Saccharobesus litoralis: one gene and its partner. The protein of the gene in region 1 binds, or shares a complex with, the protein of each later gene. Links are inferred from orthologs where the notes say so. Each region holds a gene or a part of one and is shown in the gene's direction. Other genes may lie near its edges.

Region 1 (12,006 bases):
TGTCGTGCATTAACTCTTGAATTTGTTCACGCTTTGCACCTTCTTTTACGGTAACAAGACGTTCTTTCGGAGTCATGATGGCAGATACGGGTTGATCTAAATTAATTTCAAATCGGATATCACGCGCAGTTACAATACCTTCTAATGCATTGTCATCGCCAACGACAGGGAATCCAGAAAATCCGACTTTTTCACTTAACGCAATCACTTCACGAATGGTTTTGTCTGCAGTAACTGAAATGGGATCGTTAACCATACCGGCTTCGTACTTTTTAACTTTACGAACTTGAGCAGCTTGCTCTTTAATGGTCATATTTTTGTGAATAAAGCCGATACCGCCTTCTTGCGCCATTGCAATAGCAAGGCCCGCTTCCGTTACTGTGTCCATTGCGGAAGACACCATTGGAATATTCAAAGTAATTTTGTTAGTTAGACGAGTAGAAAGATCGGCCGTATGAGGCAGTACTGTCGAGTGACCTGGTACTAATAAAACGTCATCAAACGTTAAAGCTTCTTTAGCAATTCTTAGCATGTTTGCAACTTCTCACCAAGTTAAAGGAGGGTTATTTGAGCCAAATAAAACGCACTTAGGGTGCGGTAAACCTCAGTAAATGTTGCGGCCGCATTTTATCTGTTTTGTAATTTAAGGTAAACTGAAATTTGCTGCTAATTTCTTAATAAATTCAATGAATTTCACGACTGCTCAAAACATATACAGCGTTTCACGCTTAAATCATACCGTAAAAGATTTACTGCAAACTCACTTTTTACAAATTTGGGTACAAGGTGAAGTATCAAATCTAATAAAAGCCAGTTCTGGACATTGGTACTTTAAATTAAAGGATGACCGAGCACAGGTGCAAACGGCCATGTTTAAAGGCAACAATCGCCATGTGCGCTTTAATGTTGAAAATGGTCAACAAGTGCTGGTTAAAGCGCGAGTCAGTTTGTATGAACCCAGAGGTGACTATCAATTAATTGTTGAACAAATGGAAGCTGATGGTGAAGGTTTATTAAAGCAACAGTTTGAAAAACTAAAGTTTAAGTTAGCCTCTGAAGGTTTATTCGCTCAAGAAAGCAAAAAACTATTACCCAAATTAATCAATAAAGTCGGTGTCATCACCTCACCAACCGGTGCTGCTATTCATGATATTTTATCTGTTTTGCATAAGCGTGCACCTTCGATTGAAGTTATTGTTTACCCTAGTTTAGTTCAAGGTAACGAAGCAGCAGCAACAATTAGTCACATGATAGAGATAGCCAATCAACGTAACGAAGTTGACCTGCTCATTGTGGGACGCGGCGGTGGTTCAACAGAGGATTTGTGGAGTTTTAATGAAGAGCCAGTTGCGCGGGCTATTTTTCATTCATCATTACCCATAATAAGCGCGGTTGGGCATGAAGTGGATGTAACAATTAGTGATTTAGTCGCTGATCACCGAGCGCCAACGCCATCGGCGGCTGCTGAAGTGATTTCAACAACGGTTGTAGAATATAAAAATCGTATTCAACTCAAACAGCAACGGTTGGCGGCCAATATAAAGCAATTAATCTATGGCTATCATTCGAAACTAAACCATATTCAGCAAAAATTGGTCAAAGTAGACCCTAAGTATAGATTGTATGAGCAACAGCAAAAGTTAGACGAATACCAATACCGTTTAAACAATGCAATGACTAAACTGTTGAATGATAAAAAAACAAGACACAGCAAATTGCAACAAGCGTTAAGTGTTAACTCACCAGAAAAAAAACTAGCAAACCTGAAATTAAAAACCCAAGCGTTACAACAGCGATTTTATGCAAGTGCGCAAACTCTTACTCAGCCAAAGCTTTATCGTTTAGCTGTTTTAGGTGAAAAACTTAACGCATTTAGTCCGTTAGCGACACTTAACCGCGGCTATAGCATTATGTTAAACGATGATAAAAAAGTCATTAAAAGCACAAAGCAAGTTAACGTAAATCAAAGCGTCACAGTTAAATTACAAGACGGCCACGTTAATTGCCAAGTATTAGGTGTGAATAAGGATTAACTGAAAACTCAGTTGAATATTGATTTCAAATGCCTTTAAAATAGCGGCAATTTTGCCTTATGTAGCAGTTTTTATGGTTCAAGCGCCGACGTTTTCCTGGTCATTTTTACTTCCTAAGTATTGGATAAATTGGCTGGGTATTTTTATTCTTTACGCCCTTTCATGGCTTCCTTACCGCGTTATTATTGTATTAGGCAAACTGGCTGGTTTAATAATGTACAAATTGGTCAAGAAGCGCGTGCATATTACCCGTCGTAATTTAGAAATTTGCTTTCCGGAAAAAACCGAACAAGAACGAGAAAAACTGGTTGTCGAAAATTTCAAATCGACTGGGATCGCCCTTTTTGAAACGGCCATAGGTTGGTGGTGGCCAACTTGGCGTGTTAAGCGTTTAGGTCAAGTTACTGGTATTGAGCATATTGCTGAAGCTAAGCAAGCAGGGAAAGGCGTTATAATTGTCACCCATCATATGCTTTGCTTAGAGGTTTGTAATCGTTTATTAGGCCTGAGTAATCCCAATATTGGTTTTTACCGACCCAATAACAATAAAGTTTGGGATTATTTTCAATATCTAGGCCGTTCACGTGACAATAACTATCAAATAAACAAACGTGATATTCGTGGCTTGTTTAAAGCGTTGAAAAACAATGAATCAATTTGCTATTTCCCTGATCAAGATTATGGAATAAAACAATCTGTATTTGTTCCTTTCTTTGCAGAGCAACATACCTGTACCACCACAGCCACCAGTTCAATTGCAAGTAAGTCAGGTTGTAAATTAGTACAAGTTAGTTTGCATCGTCATCAAGATAACTCTGGTTACACGGTTAATTTAAGCCCTGTTATTGATAATTACCCAAGCGGCGACCCTACTACCGACGCAATTAAGTTAAATCAATTAATAGAAAAAGCGGTACTAATAGCACCAGAACAATATATGTGGATGCATCGACGATTTAAAACTCGTCCGCAAGATGCTGAAATAAATGACTTATATTCATAGATAATATAAAACTAATACTTTATAGGGTTACGCTTGGTTTGACTTAATTTTTAACCAACCTTATCATCGGTAGTCCAAATTGATATTTAAGTAAAGCAAAATCATGTTGTTTTGGCTCAAACATATATTCATTATTGTTGTGGTTATTGCTGCAGGCGTGACAATTATTTCGTTACAGCAATATTCAAGTGAACAAACGGAAGCTAGCAGTAAGTCACCAGCTAAGGGTCTTTCAGACTTTTATGGTGAAATGAAAGCCAACTTTGAACGCAACCCTGTTCAACGTGAAATATTTGTTGTGGAACTAAACAACGCTAAAACTATAGATATAGATAAACAATTAGCCGCACTTTCAAAAGTCACTCGCCCTGTAGAAGGAAAATGGAGCGGACGAGTTAAACAATATGAATTCACACGTGGAACCACATTAAAAACGGAATTGTCAAAAATTGCAGAGAAAGAGCTAGTGAATCTAGTTTGGTGGTTAGACAGAGATTATGTTGTTAAGCATCCATTCAAAGTTACCTCTAACGCGATTGGCACTTTATACCAAGTGACAAAAGCAATCGATGCCGATTTTGTATCACAAGTTCATGGTTACTTTTGTCCACAACAAAGAGCCTTGGTTATTTCCGATAAAATGACAGATTATCTGCGATCAGATTGTATTAAAGCCAGTCGTAACGGTTAAGCCTATTTAATCTGAACTAATTCAGTTCATTTAACAGGACTTAACCAACTTTTAGCAGTTTACCTTCTGAATATTTAACCGTTAAAGCGTCATAGTCACGCTCAGTGTGGCAGTTCATCTTACCCAATTTAACCTTAGTATTAGCATACATCTTTTGGGTTGTGACGACCTTAGCAGCCGCTAATCCTTCTTCTATTTGCTTATTTAACTTAGTTTGCGCATGCAACAGTCTTTTTAAAAGTTTGTTGTGTTCGTTATAGTTCGCTTTGGTTTTGGCTAACAGTTCGGCTTTTGAGCCATCGTCTGGTAATTTTTGTAAGTGTTTCCAAGCAAGTTTAATATCTGCCACCACCAATTGCTTTTCATCAACCAGTTTATTGACACTAATTAATTTAGTTTGTAATGAGCGATAATGCGGAAAAAGTGATATATGAGTATGGGTTGAAGCGGCTGCACCAATGGTTGCACATTCCACACTTTGTTCGACTTCAAACCAGCCACCGACAATTTTACCACCAATATTTTTGTCGTGACCGCCTCGTACTTTTTTCGCCTGTACTTTACTATGCATTAACTGCGCTGAAACGTGCACTTCACTTTGCGTTTCAACGTTAACATATTGAATATACTTCGCTGCAACTATCCCTTTAGCTTTAACATTACAGTGAAACTCGGGAAGTGCGTCGCCTTCAATTTCATCAGTTCGACGCCCGACAATGCCGCTCGCAACCGTTAAATCACCTTCAACATCAATATCAGCGTTTTCAACAAAACCTGTAATCGTCACATCGCCACTAGCTTTTAGGCGCATGCCTTCAGCAACGTCACCATTAACAACGACTCCGCCTTCAAAATCGATATGCCCTGTTGTGATATTAACCCCTGTAAGCATTAAAACATTATCGACACGCATACCTTGTTCTAGCACATAAGGTAAACCTGCCATCTCAGAAATAAGTAGATTGGGATCAGAGTCGGATATTTTGACACCCTCGCCTACCTCAAACGCAATTTCTTTGCCTGGCTCTGGTTGCAAGGTATCACCTTGTACGGTAAAACCGGGTTTGCCTAATGTTGGTGGGTGGCGACGCATTAGCTCAGCGCCCTGCTTAACCGATATGAGTTCACCTAAGTCTCGCATATCGACTTTGCCTGCGGCGCCGGTTTCTTGTGGAACTAAAATGCGATCACGTGCGTTTTTAGTTAATGATTCAAAAGTGCTGTCTTCACCCTTGACGGGATATTTCCCTTTAGCCAATTCTTTAACAACGGTTTGCCCTGGCTCACCTTCTTCTATCGCTGTAGCCAGTTCTTTTACGGCTGTTTGATCGATGCCCATTGTTACGCCGACTTGGCTTAAACAACGAATAATTTGCTTAGCTGTCAAAGCGTTGCCGCCAAACGGACAAATCACTTCCGCACTGGCCGTCATTTTATCTGCACTTAATTTTATTTTTATTTTAGCGCCGCGCTTTTCAGCAATGACATGACGAAATTCTTTATCCGCTGACGTTTTGGTGACTTTCTCATTAATAAGAGCAACCGCATCTTTGGCTTTTTCTTCATCATAGTAAAAGTTTGCAAATTCAGACTCTTTAAATAAATTAGTAATGGTATCGAGGACAATTGGTGTTGCTTGCGCCTCAAAAGACGCGACTAACCATAGTTTACTGCCAGCATCATCGATTTGGTAAGTGAGTTGCGTCATTTGATTCGTTAACTAATTTTTATTATTTATGGTCTGTTTACATCATCTACTTAACCTTAACAAACCTGACTCATTCAACCTAGGATTTTTTGCGGGTTTTACAAGGTAAGTGAACTAAATCAAACAAATCACAGGTAAACTGCTTTTGTTTAACCCTAAAAATAAAGCAGGGTTTGTGCCAATTATTAATCGACAATGGGATGACTATTTTTATATTGTTTAAGCAACTGTATAAATTCACTTGGCTTTCTATCTAACAACCCTTCTGCAAGAATAATATGATAACCCGCATATTTATTTAATAAACAGAGCTGGTTAGCAAACATAGCTTGTACACCTTTGTACTCTTTTGTTTCAGTTTTATAAGGGTCGGTGTTTAAAATTTCTTCACCAATACATTCACCCATTTGACATTGGCGACTCATTATTTGGGTAAGTAACGCACGTTGCTCAACAATAAGTGACGACATAACGCGTAATGAAGTTTCTTCTAGTAAATTATCAATTGCGATTAATTTAATACCGATAAATGGCAGAGCTCTGTTTTCAAGACCTTCTGCTATTGATACTTCGCCAACTCTTCTAATATCAGCCCACCTAACCTTTAGTAATCCTTTACGGTGGCAATAGATAAACCCAGTATCGTCTAGTTCACAACTGACCACAGGTTCAAATATTTTTAACACACCAATTAACGCACAAATTCCAATCGATAAAGTCCAAAATATATGAACAACTTTATGCTCGATAACATCCAGATGACTTAATATTAAATAGACGAACAGACCCGCTACGCTAAATAACACAAGGTTAAAGCCATTTGCTCTAGTTAATGGTTTTACTAAGTGAAGGTGCTTACGCATTATCAAAAATAATAAAAACTTATGATTAACATCAATATAGCCCAATACACCATGGCACGATAGTGCCGACATCGTGAGCAGTCAGGCCAAAACACTTTTTTAATAATTTTTTTAAACATAAAAAAGGGGGCTAATGCCCCCTACTTAAAAAACTAGAATAGCTCTATTTTAACGCTTGCAACTCAGACTCGAGTTGCTGAGTAAGCACAGTTGTTCGATCTGCACTTTCAATTGCATGTTGCGTATCTTCTACCAACTCTTCCATCGTATGGCGAATATTATCTACACTGCCCATTTGACCTTGTACACTTTCCATTATTTGCCCAACATTTTGTGAGTTAGTGTTAGCAAGTTCTGCCAACGAGCCTAACTGTCCTGTTGTTTCGTCAGTAATAGCGACACTGGCTTCGATTAAATTTTCAACATCTTTTTGTTTATCGATAATCTCTGTAGAGATATCCATAATTTTGTGCATTTCTGTTTGGATTTGGTCGGCCGATTCATTTGCGGTATTAGCAAGAGAGCGAACTTCATCTGCAACCACAGCAAATCCTCGTCCATGTTCACCTGCTCGGGCTGCCTCAATAGCTGCGTTTAATGCAAGTAAGTTTGTTTGAGCAGCAATGCCTTTAATCGATTCAACCAATTGGTCAATATTTTTACTGTTTTCATCAAGGTTGGCTAGCAACGCAGTAAACTCTCCAATAAATTGAGCTGAACTTTTGATATTTTCAGCAAGCTTACTTAACTGTTCAATACAGTCTTGACTAGTACTTGCTGTTTCAGACGAGGATTCAAACGCACTTTGTGATATCCGCTCAACTTCAGTAGTTTGCTCTATAAAGCTGCGGACAAGCTCAGAACTGGATTCTATTTTAGATAATCGACGACTGGCATTGTCATTTAATTGGTTGGCATTATCAGCCAACTCGCGAGCAATTGCCGCTGCATCACATTCAATTACTTTATCTAACGCCGCGGCTTTATCTCTTAATTCACTTAATTCACGTTTGTCTATCAGGGTTTTGTCTTCGGGGATCTGCGGGCTTAAAAAACTGAACATTTAGAAGCGTTCCTCATTGTTGTAATTATCAAATTTGCTCGACAACGTTTTATCTGACTTTATAGCATAATTGAGCAATTACACCACAAATCTAAGCAATTTATTTTGCATTGCCTTTAATAATAGTAGGCATTTCAGGTTTTTACCTAAGTTATATTATTATCGACACTGAAATTTATTTCTAAATGAATTACTTACTGTTTTCATTTGAATAAGGCTTATACATTAATTGAGCACTGATATCACCAATAGACAGTGGTTTTATTGCTTGATAACCACAATCGGCAAAAAAAGCTTGGAGTTTTTCAACTGTCACTAATACACCAATCCCTTGGGTATTTTCATGTTCGCTGACTAAACTATCTATAGCGCCAAGCATAAAATGTCCCACACCAGCATGTTGGTAATTGGGCTGAACCGCGATAAATGCGATTAAATGATATACAGTATCAGGAATAGATTGCCGAACTATTTTTTCTTTTTCTATCATGCTTTTGGTTGAAATATATCCTGTCGTTAACATCATTTTTAAGCGCCAATGCCAAAAACGACCGGCACCAAAATCCGTTAATGGTTCTATCACACAGGTAACGGCAATTAAGTGCTCGTTGGCGTCATATACACCAATGATCGGTTGTTGCTTATCAAAGAAAAACGTCAACTCCTCTCGGATCGCCGCTCGCAATCTTTGTTCATAACCTTGATTATTGCCATTAAAGCAATCCATAAAAAAAGGATCGTCGTGGTAAGCTTGAAACAAAATAGAGCTAGCAACGTTTAAATCTTCCCCAGAAAGAAAAGCCGCTTTTAACTGCTTTGTACCAACATCCTGAATAGTCATTATTATTCCTCGGTATATACCTTAACAATAATATATTTGAAGGCTATTATGCGCAAAGTTCACGGTTAGATTGCCAAAATCACTACGTGTTTTATACGTTACTTTTCAACTTATGCCGTTACAGACATAGCCTTAGATTTTATAATTTTCTATAAAACTGATTAACTCTTTTTCTGCTAACGGTCGGCTAAATAAATATCCCTGACCAATTTCACAATGATTGTCTCGTAAAAAGTCAACTTGCTCTTGGGTTTCGACACCTTCAGCGATGACATGCATTTTTAGTTTATGAGCCATGGCTATAATGGCTGCTGAAATCGCCATATCGTCGGTATCGTGTGGAATATCTTTAACAAAGGCTCTATCAACCTTTAAAGTATTAACCGGAAAACGCTTTAAATAACTTAGGCTAGAATAACCGGTACCAAAGTCATCTATCGATAATTGCACGCCTAGCGCTTTAATATCTTGCATGTGGGCAATGGCTTCTTCAATGTTACCCATTAGCATAGTTTCAGTCACTTCAATATCTAAGCACTCAGGCTTTATTCTAGCGTTTACCATAGCTTTTTTGATGGCATGAGTAATATTGCTATCTTTGAATTGTCTGGCTGATAAGTTAACCGCTATCATATATTGGCTATCGAATTTACGATTAATACGACTTATAAATCGACAAGCTTCATCTAGTACCCATTCACCAATTTCAACAATAAGGCCTGATTGTTCGGCAATAGGGATAAACACATTAGGAGGAATTTGCCCTTCTTCTGGCTTGTTCCACCGAACTAGCGCTTCAAAACCAAAGATAGTTTTGGATGCTAAATCAATTTGTGGCTGAAAATGCAGTTCAAATTGTTTGTGCTTAATGGCTTCACGTAATTGGCTTTCAATGACGATAGATTTTTGCGCTGCACTACCCAAAACAGGATCAAAGAAATGAAATGTACTTCGTCCAAGATCTTTCGCTTTATACATAGCAAGATCAGCATTACGTAACAAAGACTCCATGTCATCGGTATCTTGTGGAACTAGAGTGATACCAATACTTGCGGAAACAATCACTTCAGCACCGGGTAATTTAACCGGTTGTTTAATTTCATTTTGTAAATTATTGGCTACGGCCGCGGCTTTTTCGGGAGTACCAACACCGCTTACGATCACGGCGAATTCGTCACCACCTAACCTAGCAATTGTATCTTCATTACGAAGTCGATTGGTTAATCGATTAGAAATACTGATTAGTAATTCGTCACCCGCATCATGGCCTAATGTATCGTTAATTCTTTTGAATTGGTCAAGATCAAAATAAAACAACGCAAAAGCATAATGGCCGCGGCGCGTCATTTCTAATGCTTTACTCAGTTGGTTTTTAAAGTAAGCGCGATTGTATAAGCCGGTTAACGGGTCATGATAAGCCAATTTTTCCATTTGCTGCTGACTACGCTTGATAAACGAAATATCGTGCGAAGCAGACACATAATAGGTTTTTCCTTGGATATCGTCATCCATCGGCGAAAAAGTTTGTGAAACCCAAGTCGCATTTTCATCTTTACTTTTAAGTAGTAAATCACCTTTCCATGATTCACCAGCTATTAATTGCTCATAAGCGGTATCTAATACCCATACCATCTGTTCATCAAAAATTTGTTGAATTTGTTGGCCTATGGGAGACCCGTCACAATACACTAAACGATTAAATTTAGGGTTGGTATAAACAATTGAAAATGTTTCATCAATAATCGCAATTGCCGTTTCACTGTGTTCAACGGCACTAGTTAATAAGCGAGCATTATATTGAGCTTCACTTTTTTGAGTGATTTCTTCTTCCAGACCCAAAATGAGTTTTTGATTTTCCGCAGTCATGTTGCGCAATGCTCGCGCTACTGTTGCCACTTCATCTTTACGTTGTTTCTCATTGCCTATATCAAACTCACCAGATTTATGACGAGAAACGTTTTTAGCGAGTTTTTGCAATCGAATTAAAAATGTGTGGCGTAGCGCCATATACAGTACAAAAGAAAGTGCGATACCAAATACAATGACACCTAGAATAATAACAGCTTGGAATTCCTTAACATATTTGTCGGTTACTTTGGTTGATTCAGCGACTGCCACATACCAATCTCGATCCGCAATGGGCTTAATAGCTATCCAAAAACCTTGCTCTTTTCCACTTTGATAATACGCTAAACTAGCTTGCGTTCCTCGATTGATTTGACTTGAAATGGCATTCGACAGTTCTTCGGAAATCAGTGATTTACTTTCTAATGGATTATTCATTTTAGCAGCAAGTTGAGCTAATGCTGCATCATAATCTGGGTGTGAAATAATGTTACCATTACCATCAAAAATAAAGGCAAACTGACTACCTTGTTCATCAAACCATTGCCCTAATACACTTGGTAAACTTGAAATAACCACATCACTACCTGTCACGCCAACAAATTGTTTATCGACATATACGGGTAGGATTAAACTTGTCATCCAGCTTTGCCAAATATCATCGTAATAGATAGGCGTCCAAATAGGCTTTTTATCTGGGTTATTTTTGGGGGTAGCGACAGAATAAAATAAATCATTGGCAAATTTGTGGTCACTTTCAATTTCAAGAGCCCACTGACCAGGGGTAATGCGAATAAAGTCTTGGTTGCTGATAAAATAAAAGTTTAAAAACTTTGTTCGCATTACATCAGCTATTTCTTTAAAGCCAACAAGAGACGATGCAAATAAATGTTCATTCGAAGTGGTTAATGCATTGTGATTTGCCAAAAATGCAGCACTGCCACCATCATCACTTCTAAAGCTACCATCAGAGTGTTCGGTTATATTTACTGCTGGTAAAAAAGGCGTTGTGTAATCTAACTGAATATTTTGCGTTAATTGCGAATTAGCCACTATTGCCAATTTTTCCATGGCCTCAAAGTTTTGTTTCAAGTAACTGCTGGCAGTTAAAGCGACTTTATTTAGTTTGTCTTCCATGCGCTCGTGACTAAAATCACGTTCTACATTAGAGAATATGATGGCACCCACTAAACCCGATAAAAGGCAGCAGGCTATGATTAGGCTGGTTAGTTTAGACGATAGAGAATTAAAATATCTCGCTGGATTACGAGCAAGCATAGTTTCCGTCAATATTTATTGTTTCACCATTAAGCAATCTGTATTTGATTCATGAAATTGGCCATGACGATCACTTAGTTATGCATAGAATATACATTCAAAACCGAAAAATTGCACTGTGAACAATAACAAAGCTTTAACGATTGGTTAATTCTCAATAGAATATCCAATATTAGTTTCAATCCGTAGGAAATTTTTAACATGGCTCAGTTTGTTTATAGTATGTCTCGCGTTGGCAAAATAGTGCCGCCAAAACGTGAAATTTTAAAAGACATTTCTCTTAGTTTTTTCCCAGGCGCAAAAATTGGGGTTCTTGGTTTAAATGGCGCCGGTAAATCTACCCTGTTACGCATTATGGCAGGTATAGATAAAGAAATTGAAGGCGAAGCTCGACCTATGCCGGGCATCAAAATTGGTTACCTTCCGCAAGAACCGCAACTTGATCCTGAAAAAGATGTTCGCGGTAATGTAGAAGAAGCCGTAGCAGAAGTTAAAAACGCTATTGCCCGTCTTGACCAAGTCTATGCTGAATATGCTGAACCCGATGCTGATTTTGACGCGCTCGCTAAAGAGCAAGGTAAGTTAGAAGCCATCATCGAATCACAAGATGGCCACAATATAGATAATGTTTTAGACAGAGCCGCCGATGCATTACGCCTTCCCCCTTGGGATGCTGACGTA
Region 2 (11,941 bases), 3.8 Mb from region 1 along the record:
TCGCCATGCTGTCATTAAAGATACGCCCGCTTCGTTTGCTACATCTTGCATGGTTATACTGTCGCGAACGGCGGCTGAACTTTTTTTCTTACTTTTTTGCTTGTCAGTCATATCTTAAATAACGCTATTTTGTTATGCCGTTATCATAGCGAATCAGCGGATTGAAACAAGTAAAAGGTATAAAGATTAGGTATTTAATAGCGAAAATGCCATACGCTAACATTGGTTGTTGTTAACATTGGGTTAGGCTTTAAGATAAGCGGCTTGCCTTTGCTGATAAGCATTTATGCTTGTAGCTGGTTTGCCGACTTAAATGTGAATGATAAAAAGTAAACACGTTTTAGGGGTAAAAGAAATGTTGGCGCCAAAAAGATTTTAGACGCCAACATTTAGATAACTATAGTCAAAGCGATCGAGTTTTAGGGGAAGCCGTCAAAGCTACCGCGTCCTGCTCACGCCCCTTACCAGCATCCATGCAGGCAAGCTTCGAGACCCCATGAGCATATGCTCTATTATGTGATTGGGGTGAGTAAGCGCCGACAATGAACCATAAAACTTGAACGAGAAGACTATATTAGCGGTTTAAACGATTTTCTATTAAATCGTCTACAACAGATGGATCCGCTAATGTTGATGTATCACCCAATGCTTGGTGCTCATTTGCCGCAATTTTACGTAAAATACGGCGCATAATTTTACCTGAGCGTGTTTTTGGTAAACCTGTTGTCCAGTGGATTAAATCAGGTGTCGCTATAGGGCTTAGCTCTTTTCTAACCCAATTACGAACTGCTTTCGTTAATTCTTCGTCAGCTTCGATTCCTTCAACAGGAGTCACATAAACGTATATACCTTGGCCTTTTATATCGTGCGGATAACCAACAACTGCAGCTTCCGCAATCGATTCGTGGGCAACCAAAGCACTTTCAATTTCTGCTGTGCCTAGACGATGACCAGAGACATTTAATACATCATCTACTCGGCCAGTTATCCAAAAATAACCGTCTTCGTCACGTCGTGCGCCATCGCCTGTAAAATAACGATTTGCATAGGTGCTAAAATAGGTCTGTTCAAATCGCTCATGGTCTCCGTAAATTGTACGAGCTTGACCCGGCCAACTATCTAAAATAACTAAATTACCGTCGATAGCGCCTTCTAATAAATTACCATCAGCGTCGGCTAATGCAGGTTGCACACCAAAGAAAGGTCGGGTGGCTGAACCTGGTTTTAAATCTGTTGCACCTGGTAAAGGCGTTATCATGATGCCACCGGTTTCCGTTTGCCACCAAGTATCAACAATTGGGCATTGGCTGTTACCAATATTTTCGTAATACCAGTTCCATGCTTCAGGGTTAATAGGCTCACCTACCGAACCCATCACACGCAAGGTATCACGTTTATTCGTTGCATAAGGCTCATCACCTTTGGCCATTAATGCCCGTATAGCGGTAGGTGCCGTATAGAGAACGGTAACTTGATGTTTATCAACAACATCACCAATACGTGAACTAGAAGGATAAGTGGGAACGCCTTCAAAGATCACTTGTGTACAACCATTTGCCATCGGGCCGTATACAATATAAGAATGACCTGTGATCCAACCCACATCAGCTGCACACCAATAAATATCGTCTGGATGAATATCAAAAATAAATTCTTGAGTCATGGACGCATAGGTTAAGTAGCCACCTGTAGTGTGCATAACCCCTTTAGGTTTACCCGTTGAACCCGATGTATACAAAATAAACAAAGGATCTTCTGCATTCATGGCTTCGGGTTCACAGACCGCGGGTAAATCTGCGGTTAACTCATGTGCCCAAACATCAATGGCAGGATCAAAATCAACATCAGCTTGGGTATTTTTAAATACTAAACAATGCGTGATACTCGTTACGTCTTTTCGGGCTAATGCTTCGTCAACATTGGCTTTTAACGGAACGGTTCTTCCGCCGCGGCGTGCTTCATCAGCAGTAATGATCACTTTAGCTTGTGAATCTACAATACGATCAGCTATGGCATTTGGTGAAAATCCACCAAAAATTACAGAGTGAACGGCACCTATTCGTGCGCAAGCTTGCATGGCATAAATTGCGTCCAACGTCATAGGCATATAAACAGCAACTCTATCGCCCTTTTCTACCCCAAGCTTTTTCAAACCGTTGGCAATTTTGGCGACATTGTCGTGAACTTGTTGATAGGTCACTGAATAAGAGACTTCAGGCGAATCACCTTCGAAGATCAAGGCTGTTTTATTAGCATTGTCTTTTAAATGACGATCGATACAGTTGTAAGATGCATTTAGCAAACCATCTTCAAACCATTTTATGGAAACTTTATTAGGTTCAAAACAGGTGTTTTTTACTTGAGTAAATGGTTTTATCCAGTCAAGACGTTTGCCGTGCTCAGCCCAAAAAGAATCGGGATTAGCGACCGATTCTTGATACATAGCTAAATAATCTTCGTTAGAAATTAATGCTCTGTCTTTTACAGCTTGAGGCACAGGATACAAATTTTTAGTCATTATTTTATCACTCCAAATTGGGGTTTCATTGTTGTAAACACCACCCTACCTGGATCCTTAAATCATTTTTATTTTTAAAATTTTTAACATCTATTGTGTCTGTAAACACCCGTGTTAATTGGGATAGAAGCGTAACAGGAAATGTAAAAAAATTTAAGTGTTTTTATAACAAACTATATTTGAAAGGGGCTTGTGAAAGTTTATAGTGATAAACAAAAAAGGCGTTAGCTAACAGAGTTAAACTAACGCCGCATTTATTTCTATTGCTTAACTTCAATAGGTCGTGATTCTTTTGCCTTACCTTGCATTATGGCAATTTCTACACGCCGATTACGACGGCGATTTTGCACCGTGTTATTCGGAACCAACGGGCGAGTATCAGCATGGCCTATAACGACTAAGCGATTTTGTTCAAAGCTCGGGGTGCGTACCATTTCATGTGCAACTGCGACCGCTCGTTTAGCCGATAAATCCCAATTAGACGTGTACAGCTCAGTTTCGACATTTTGGTTGTCTGTATGACCAGAAACCGTAATTTCACCAGGTACGTCATTGAGTAAGCGAGCAATTTTTTGCACTATAGGTTTAAATTGCGGTTGTAAAAAAGCAGAACCTGCTGGAAAGGCGCCATTCTCTTTAACGCGAATAATAATTTGTTGGCCAAGGCTTTCTAACTCGATAGCGCCATCAACAATTTGATCTTCCAACTGCATCGCTATCTTTTTAACCAATTCACTAGTTTGTTCTTGCGATGCTTGCGCCTCAGACTGACTAGCTTGCTGACTTGCGGTTTCTTGCGATGAACCGCCACGCTGGTTGCCTCGTTGCTTTTGCCTTCCGCCCGCTGAATCTTCATCACCGGCTTGAAACTCAAGCATTTGTTGAGTCATTTCAATTGTTTGCTGTTGTATCGTTTCTATTGGCGTTGGATCGGGTCTGCCGGGTCTAAATTCCTGAGCAATAACCGAGGTACCTTTCGGAATGTCTTTTACCTCAAGCTTATTTTGCACACCAAATGCAAACTTCATCGAACCTGCAATTTGTTTAAATTTTAATACGTCCATTTCTGAGAACGCGAGCAGAAGTACAAAAAAGCACATTAATAACGACATTAAGTCTGCAAATGTTCCCATCCAAGCGGGTAGGCCTTCGGGGGGACATTTGGGGCATTCTTCATCTGACATAAAACGCCCCTATTCTTCTGCAGGCTCGCCGCGTTTCGATTCGGCAATGTAGTTTTTCAAAATTCCCTCAATTACACGCGGGTTCTGACCGTCTTGAATACCTAATATGGCATCCAAAATTAAACGTTGATTGAGTTTTTCTTCTTCAGTGCGGATCTGTAATTTGCCGGCTAAGGGTAACGCTATTACGTTAGCTAGGAAAGCACCATAAAGTGTGGTTAACAATGCAACCGCCATAGCAGGACCGATTGCTTTTGGGTCATCCATGTTTGAAAGCATGGCAACCAAACCAATCAATGTACCTATCATACCCATGGCTGGCGCAACGTCACCTAGTGCTTTCAACAAGCCAACGCCTGCTTCGTGCCGCTCTGTCGTTAAGGCGATGTCTTTTTGCATAGTTGCTTTAACGACTTCGCCGTCGTGACCATCGACCAACATATCAACCCCTTTTTGCATAAAGGCGTTTTCAATTTCGGCTTCTTCCAATGCTAAAAAACCGCCTTTACGAGCGGCATCAGCCATTTCAACAGATTTTAAAATTAATTCGTCAGGCGTTTCAATTTTAAACATAAACGCCTTGCCCATCACTTTACCTATGCCGACAAATTGCCCCATGGTGTAGTTAGACATAACAACAAATATAGAACCAACAAACACAATTAAAACTGATTGCACGTCAACGAACATGCCAATGTCACCGGCAAGAAACATGGCCGCTAACACGAAACCAATTGATCCTAACAAGCCAACCAGCGTTGCTATATCCACATTGTTCTCCTAGAGGGGTCGTTCAAATGATGATTTTTATTTTTTATATAGTCTTCTCGCTCAGGCTTTATGGTTCATTGTCAGCGCTTACTCTCGACTTTGGCTCCTGCGTCGTCCTACTACCTAAATCCTTTTAGGCAACCCCAATCACATAATAGAGCATATGCTCATGGGGATTCGAAGCTTGACGGCTTCCCCTAAAACCTGATCGCTTTGACTATAACTATAATGCGCATCTGATTATTAGTCGACAATAACGCGAAACATAATTTAGTTAATTCAATGTTTAATTATTATAGAAAACAGTACGTTACCAAGCAATATATCGGCAGGCGTTGCGCTAGCTTTAATTTGCATACAATTGCAGCAAAAAATGTCGTTTTTTATACTAATTGATAAGGGACTATTTTTTATCTAATAAAACCATAAATTATGGTGTTTAAATACTGTAATAAAGTTGCAACTAGTAAGGTGCTGATGTAGTGTTTGCGCACCTAAATTGACCCTTATTTATCATGGCCGCGAAGAAACCAGAAAACATGAGCTTAGAAGCCAGTCTTGAAGAACTAGAGAGCCTAGTGGCAGACCTAGAACAAGGCGAATTACCGCTTGAAGATTCTTTAAAACAATTTGAACGTGGTGTGAGTTTAGTTAAAGCCAGTCAGTTAAAATTGGCTCAAGCAGAGCAAAAAGTCCAAATTATGACGCAAAATAGCGTTGATTCACCACTTGAGTCTTTTGAGCCAGAAGAGAAATAGTTCAGTGGGTTTACAAGCGTCAGTTCAAGAATCACAACAGTTAGTTGAAGATCAGTTAATTAAATCACTAAGTCAAATAGGTAGTGAAATTGCGCCACGTTTACATCAAGCCATCAGCTACAGCTTGTTAAATGGTGGTAAACGTGTTCGGCCGTTTTTAGTTTTCGCGGTTGCAGAAATGATAGGCCTAGATAAACAGTTAGTTGCACCCGCGGCCGCATCGTTAGAAATGATCCACAGTTATTCCTTAGTTCATGATGATTTGCCGGCGATGGACAACGATGAGCTCAGACGCGGTAAACCGACTTGTCACATTCAATTTGACGAAGCGCACGCTATTCTTGCCGGTGATGCATTACAACCTTTGGCTTTTGCATATTTAATGCAAGCAAGTGTTAGTGCTGACATTAAAGTCCGTTGGGTAGAGTTACTCTCCGATTCCGCCGGTTACAAAGGTATGTGCGGCGGTCAAAGCTTAGACTTACTTGCTGAAGATGAACAAGTTTCGTTATCTGAACTAGAAAATATTCACCGGTTAAAAACGGGCGCATTGCTCAGTTGTGCAGTACAATTAGCTTGTGTTGCTAAGCCGGATTTACCCGCACAGCATCAGCAAGCCATTGCAAACTTTGCTAAAAATATCGGATTAGCTTTTCAGGTAAGAGACGATATTTTAGATATTACCTCAACCACTGAACAGCTAGGTAAACCCCAAGGGTCAGACGCAAAATTACTTAAAAGTACCTATCCATCATTGTTAGGATTAGAACAGGCTCAGCAAAAAGCTGATGATTTATATGATGCCGCAATTGCGGCTTTAGATAGCTTGCCCTATTGCACCGCCTTGTTAAAAGAATTCGCTGCCTATATTGTTAACCGTAACCATTAAAATTAGACGTCGATGAGTACAGACATTAGCCTTTATCCCACATTACGCTTGATAGACACGCCTGATGATTTGCGTAGCCTACCCTTGTCTGAATTAAAAGCGGCATCAGATGAATTACGCCAATATTTATTAGCGGCCGTCAGTAATAGTAGTGGCCATTTTGCTTCAGGTTTAGGTACAGTTGAATTAACAATTGCATTGCATTATGTCTATAACACGCCTTTTGATCAGTTGATTTGGGATGTGGGGCATCAAGCTTATCCACATAAAATTATTACGGGTCGCCGAGATAAAATAGAAACGATCCGCCAATTAGATGGATTACACCCTTTTCCTTGGCGTGAAGAAAGTGAATATGACACATTCAGTGTTGGTCACTCTTCAACCTCAATTAGTGCTGCTGTAGGAATGGCTATCGCTGCACAAAAAGAAGGTAAAAACCGCAAAGTTGTTTCTGTTATTGGTGACGGTGCGATGACTGCTGGTATGGCTTTTGAGGCCATGAATCACGCTGGCGATATAGACGCTGATATGCTTGTTATACTTAACGATAACGATATGTCTATCTCTGAGAATGTTGGCGCACTTAATAGTCATTTTGCTCGTATTTTGTCAGGTTCTATGTACACCACTTTGCGTGAAGGTGGTAAAAAGTTACTGAGTGGCTTACCGCCTATTAAGGAGCTAGCAAGTAAGGCCGAGGAGCACCTAAAAGGCATGGTAGTTCCGGGAACTATCTTTGAAGAACTAGGATTTAACTATATTGGTCCTATTGATGGGCATGATGTCCGCAGTCTAGTGGATACGTTAAAACGTATTAAACAGCTTAAAGGTCCGCAACTGTTACATATAGTGACAACCAAAGGTAAAGGCTATAAACCTGCAGAAGCTGATCCTATTGGTTATCATGCGGTTCCTAAATTTAACCCGCAAGAAAGCAGTCTACCGAAAAAAGCCAGCAGTTTACCGACCTTTTCAAAAATATTTGGTGATTGGTTGTGTGACATGGCTGAGCAAGATCCTAAGCTAATGGCTATTACACCAGCCATGCGAGAAGGCTCTGGCATGGTGCGTTTTTCAAAAGAGTTTCCTAAGCAATATTTCGATGTGGCGATTGCTGAGCAACATGCCGTTACCCTTGCCGGAGGTATGGCAACCCAAGGGTTAAATCCAGTAGTCGCAATTTATTCTTCTTTTTTACAACGTGGATATGATCAGCTTATCCACGATGTCGCTCTGCAAAATTTACCTGTTATGTTCGCCGTTGACCGCGCAGGTGTTGTTGGTGCGGACGGCGCAACTCATCAAGGCTTGTACGATATAAGCTACCTACGCTGTGTACCGAATATCGTTATTATGACCCCGTCTGATGAAAATGAATGTCGCCAAATGCTATACACAGGCCATAAACTCGATAAACCCAGTGTCGTGCGTTACCCGCGAGGTACGGGATGTGGCGCAGATATTCAACAAGAAATGGTTGCTCTGCCAATTGGTAAAGGTATCGAATTGCTTAAGGGTAACGATAATAACAAAATAGCATTGTTAAATTTTGGTACATTAAAGCAAAACGTATTAGACGCTGCTAATGAACTCGGCGCAGCAGTATTTGATATGCGCTTTGTTAAACCGTTAGATCACGCCTTAATTACAAAGGTAGCTAAGCAATACGATACACTAGTGACCATTGAAGACAATGTTATAGCAGGCGGTGCCGGTAGCGCAGTAAACGAATTTGTGATGAAAAACAAACTTGCAACTTCTTTACTTAATATAGGCTTACCGGATGAATTTGTTAAACACGGTACTCAGCAAGAGATTTATCAAATCTATCAATTAGATGCAAAAGGCTTAGTTGCCCAAATATCTAAATTCCTAGCTGATTGATATAGTCAAAGCGATCAGGTTTTAGGGGGCAGGTTTCTGGTTCCAGACGAAACCTAAGTACTTACTTCCATGTAAGCAAAGCCGTCAAAGCTACCGCGTCCTGCTATCGCCCCTTACCTGCATCCATGCAGGCAAGCTTCGAGACCCCATGAGCATATGCTCTATTATGTGATTGGGGCTGCCTAAAGGGATTTAGGTAGTAAGACGACGCAGGAGCCAAAGTCGAGAGTAAGCGCTGACAATGAACCATAAGACCTGAGCGAGAAGACTATAAAAGGTTGTTCGATAAACGAGTTAGGAAGAAGTAATTAACTCTATTGCTGTCAAATTAATACCGCTGTTTTACCGATCACTTATTATATATTCTAATGGTAGTCGCTTACCTGCTATAAAATCATTTATACAAGTTTGCACAAGGTGGCTGCGATGTTGTTTGAACTTTTGTTTTATTTCAGCTTCAGTTAACCACAGAGCTTGGATTATATCGCTATCTTGTGGTGCTGTTTTTAGCAGCTCGCCTTTTAATTCTAATCCGTAACAAAATCGTAGATACTGAATGTTTTTATGCGGTACGCTGCTTTGGTATATACCTACGAGGAAGTCGGGCTCTAACTGTAAGCCTGTTTCTTCATATAATTCTCGCTTTGCTGCCTCTAACAAGGTTTCATCTTCTTCTAAATGACCCGCTGGTTGATTTAATACATTTACCCCATCGTCGATTTCTTCAACCAGTAAAAATTTATCTTGGCATTTTATTACCCAGGCAACAGTCGTATTGGGTTTAAACATAGCTCACAAATATCAAGGTTAAGTTGAACTTATTGTCTTAGTTGCTAAGGGGAAATGCAATTCAAATCGGGCGCCACCCAACATTTTACTTTTTTCAGCAATCGCAATACCTTTGTGCCACTGCATAATTCGACAAACAATGGCAAGCCCTAAACCGAATCCACCAGAGACTCTAGCGCGACTTTGATCTAAACGGCTGAAAGGTAAAAAAACCTTATCTCGATCTTCATCTGCAATACCAGCCCCGTCATCTTCTACTTGAATAACTAAAAAAGCGTTTGATGGCCCTTTTTGCTGAACATAAACACTGACTTGGATCTTACTTTGACAATATTTGGCCGCATTAATTATTAAGTTTTGTAAGGCTCGATCTACAAAGTGTCCATCACATTGCAAAGTGAGTGGTTGAGCCATATCCACTTTAAACTCAATTTGCGGGTATTGGCTCTGTGTTTGATTTATTTTACTTTGTACTAAATCAGCAATGTTAACAGGACTAAGGTGTAACTTGGGATCAGCGTGTTCAAATTTGGCGTAGTTAAGCATTTCGCAAACTAGCTGATCGATTTCATCTAAATCTTCTGAAATAGATTCAGCATACTCTTGTGCCGCTTGATAATCCTCATTATTAACTTTTGTTATCATCATTTCATTAGCAAATTTTGCTCGCGCAACCGGTGTTTTAATTTCATGCGAGACTGCTGAGGTTAACTCTTTATGGGATGATATAAGAGAACGAATGCGAGACTGCATATTTTTAAAGGTATTGGCTATCTCAATGATACTTGAATGGCTTGATATTTTGAGTGGGTAGTCGAATTGTCCTTGGCCAATTGCGTTAGATGCTTGAGCTAATTTGGATAAGTCACGCCATAAAGGCCTAAGCCAAAACCAAACTACCGCAGCTACAACAACATAGAAAAAAATAGCTAAAATAATTTTATAGATAAAATTAGGACTTTTAGGCAGCTTAATTACCAACAAAGCTTGGCGTTTGGCTAACCAGGTATAAATGTGCTCATTGCCCTTTTGATCATAAAACACAGTGGGCTGTTGCTGAATTAAATCTATGCTGGCTTTATCGAGTCCAGCCTCTTCAATGGCAGTAAGCGACATTTCAACATCATTGACCAGTGCAAGTTCATTTAACAATACAGGTGTTGATTGCTGAGCATTGTCAATCAGTAACGCGATGCTTGCTACATGACGCTGACTAATAGGCTGAGCGGTATTAGATTTTTCCCATATCCAATCGAGTAATAAACCCAAGGAAACAAAAGTAGCCAGTAGTAAAACAAATAAGCTGGCAAACAGTTTACGCATTATCCTTAGTTACCCCAAGCATCTGGGACAAAAATATAGCCTTTTCCCCAAATGGTTTTAATACGACTGGGGTTGTCTGGGTTATCACCGAGTTTTTTACGAAGCTTAGATACCCGTACATCAATTGATCTGTCTAAACCATTATAATCGCGCCCTTTTAATACTTGAGTTAAATACTCGCGACTTAATATTTCTCCAGCATTGCTGGCCAATACTAATAACATGTCAAACTCGTGGCTAGTCAGTGTTATCTCTTGGCTTGATAAAGTTAACGTACGAGCACTTTGGTTGATATGCAATTGACCAAAATGTAAATTATTTAGCTCGTTGTCTGTCGTTTCATGCGGTGCAAAGCGCCTTAATATGGCATTAATTCTAGCCAGTAATACCCTAGGTTCAACCGGCTTTGCGATAAAATCATCAGCGCCAATCTCCAAACCTAGCACTTGATCAAAGTCACTAGATTTAGCTGTTAAAAATAAAATAGGTCCGTGATAATGCGGTCTAATTTTTTTACAAACTTCAAAACCATCGGTACCGGGCAACATGACATCTAAAATAATGAGGTCCGCTTTAGCTTGAACTAATTGCACCATGGCTTTTGCGCCATTGTTGATCACTTCAACGGTAAAACCGTTACTTTCCAAATAATCGGAAATTAAGCGAGATAATTTAATATCATCTTCAACAAGAATGATGTGTTTGGTGGAATTTATCAAAATAAGCTCCAAGGGTTACGTTGCCTGCGGCGAAATTTTGAAAGTTGTAATCGTAAAAATTCAACTTCGACAATAGGCTGAGATTGTTGGTTAACCAAACTAAAAACAAGTGGCTGGTCACTATTATAGGAATAAGTGTATTGATTTAATTCAGTATTATTTGTGCAAGTGAGTTGTGTATCGTTAACAAAAAGACACGCCGGTTGTTTAACTTGATATACAACGACAATATCCAAATTACACTGACCGTGTTTATCTACACTACAGGCTCTAGGTTTAAGAGATAGGTTAGCTGCACTGGCATTTTTTATCACTAACATAAACAAAAAAACGATAAAGCCACTGCGTGACATTTTTTGCCAATTAAAAATGGTACGCCACTCCTGTGAACCAACGAACTAAAGATGACTTGTCGACTAAAGGACTATCACTGACTTGCGAGCTCAACTTTTGTACACGAAGGCTGTTTAGCAATGACCAGTTTTCTTTCAATTTATATACAGCAGTCAATTCTGCATGGGCATTAACACCAGCACTCGCCTTGTACAACCAATTTTGTAAATTTGTTTCAGTTGCATCTACACCATAATAATAGTCTAACCATTTACCACTTTTGTATTGTGCACCCAGCTTACTAATAAATAACCAATCACCAAATGTATTGGTATTTTGCCATTCAACGAGTACGCCAAATCCTTTGTGAATTTGGCTAATATCATAAACGACTTGACTGCGTAACGAGCCATTGCCTACATGGTAGCGGTATTCAAAACCAAAATGATAAGACGCTTTACGTTTTACGTCGACAAACGAGTGGCTATTTTCTGGCTGTTGTGGGCTGTCTGCTACTGGCACTTGCGGGGCCGGAGTAGTTGGCTCTGTTGGTGATCCGCTATCGGGTGTATTAGGCACTGAAACATCAAAATTGGGTGGTGAAATTTCGATAGATTTATCTTGGCCAGATTCAACATTGATAACGTCACTAAATCGATCATTATTAAGCGGCGTCGAATTACCCGACGAAACCTGAGGCGAAGTAAAGTTGCTTATATGCCAATCATGTAAATAGGCTGAATCTTCGTTAAAACGGCCAATAATGTTTA

What was found.
Region 2: the proteins of xseA (region 1) and xseB are in contact, whole or in part, in a cryo-EM structure (PDB 8TXR), measured with the Escherichia coli proteins. The link is inferred for Saccharobesus litoralis from one-to-one orthologs.

What each region holds. Positions count from the first base shown.
Region 1 is NZ_CP026604.1:4,075,015-4,087,020, forward strand. The notes cover bases 1-2,859. They hold xseA (exodeoxyribonuclease VII large subunit), read left to right. Parts: upstream 1-686; coding sequence 687-2,033; downstream 2,034-2,859. Other genes in these bases: guaB (IMP dehydrogenase), read right to left, coding at 1-532; lpxL (LpxL/LpxP family Kdo(2)-lipid IV(A) lauroyl/palmitoleoyl acyltransferase), read left to right, coding at 2,107-2,859. In the rest of the region: more of lpxL, read left to right, coding at 2,860-3,036; C2869_RS14845 (TcpQ domain-containing protein), read left to right, coding at 3,140-3,727; C2869_RS14850 (DUF342 domain-containing protein), read right to left, coding at 3,768-5,435; C2869_RS14855 (DUF2982 domain-containing protein), read right to left, coding at 5,621-6,343; C2869_RS14860 (methyl-accepting chemotaxis protein), read right to left, coding at 6,462-7,361; C2869_RS14865 (GNAT family N-acetyltransferase), read right to left, coding at 7,552-8,202; C2869_RS14870 (EAL domain-containing protein), read right to left, coding at 8,335-11,325; energy-dependent translational throttle protein EttA, read left to right, coding at 11,527-12,006. UniProt on the Escherichia coli protein: Bidirectionally degrades single-stranded DNA into large acid-insoluble oligonucleotides, which are then degraded further into small acid-soluble oligonucleotides.
Region 2 is NZ_CP026604.1:269,388-281,328, reverse strand. Bases 3,816-6,609 are described here. They hold xseB (exodeoxyribonuclease VII small subunit), read left to right. Parts: upstream 3,816-4,988; coding sequence 4,989-5,231; downstream 5,232-6,609. Other genes in these bases: dxs (1-deoxy-D-xylulose-5-phosphate synthase), read left to right, coding at 6,133-6,609; C2869_RS00970 (polyprenyl synthetase family protein), read left to right, coding at 5,212-6,120; pomA (flagellar motor protein PomA), read right to left, coding at 3,816-4,473. Also shown: C2869_RS00995 (LacI family DNA-binding transcriptional regulator), read right to left, coding at 1-111; acs (acetate--CoA ligase), read right to left, coding at 575-2,518; C2869_RS00985 (flagellar motor protein MotB), read right to left, coding at 2,779-3,702; more of pomA, read right to left, coding at 3,712-3,815; more of dxs, read left to right, coding at 6,610-8,007; C2869_RS00960 (NUDIX hydrolase), read right to left, coding at 8,350-8,796; C2869_RS00955 (ATP-binding protein), read right to left, coding at 8,815-10,119; C2869_RS00950 (response regulator transcription factor), read right to left, coding at 10,125-10,838; C2869_RS00945 (DUF3019 domain-containing protein), read right to left, coding at 10,835-11,158; C2869_RS00940 (MipA/OmpV family protein), read right to left, coding at 11,202-11,941. UniProt on the Escherichia coli protein: Bidirectionally degrades single-stranded DNA into large acid-insoluble oligonucleotides, which are then degraded further into small acid-soluble oligonucleotides.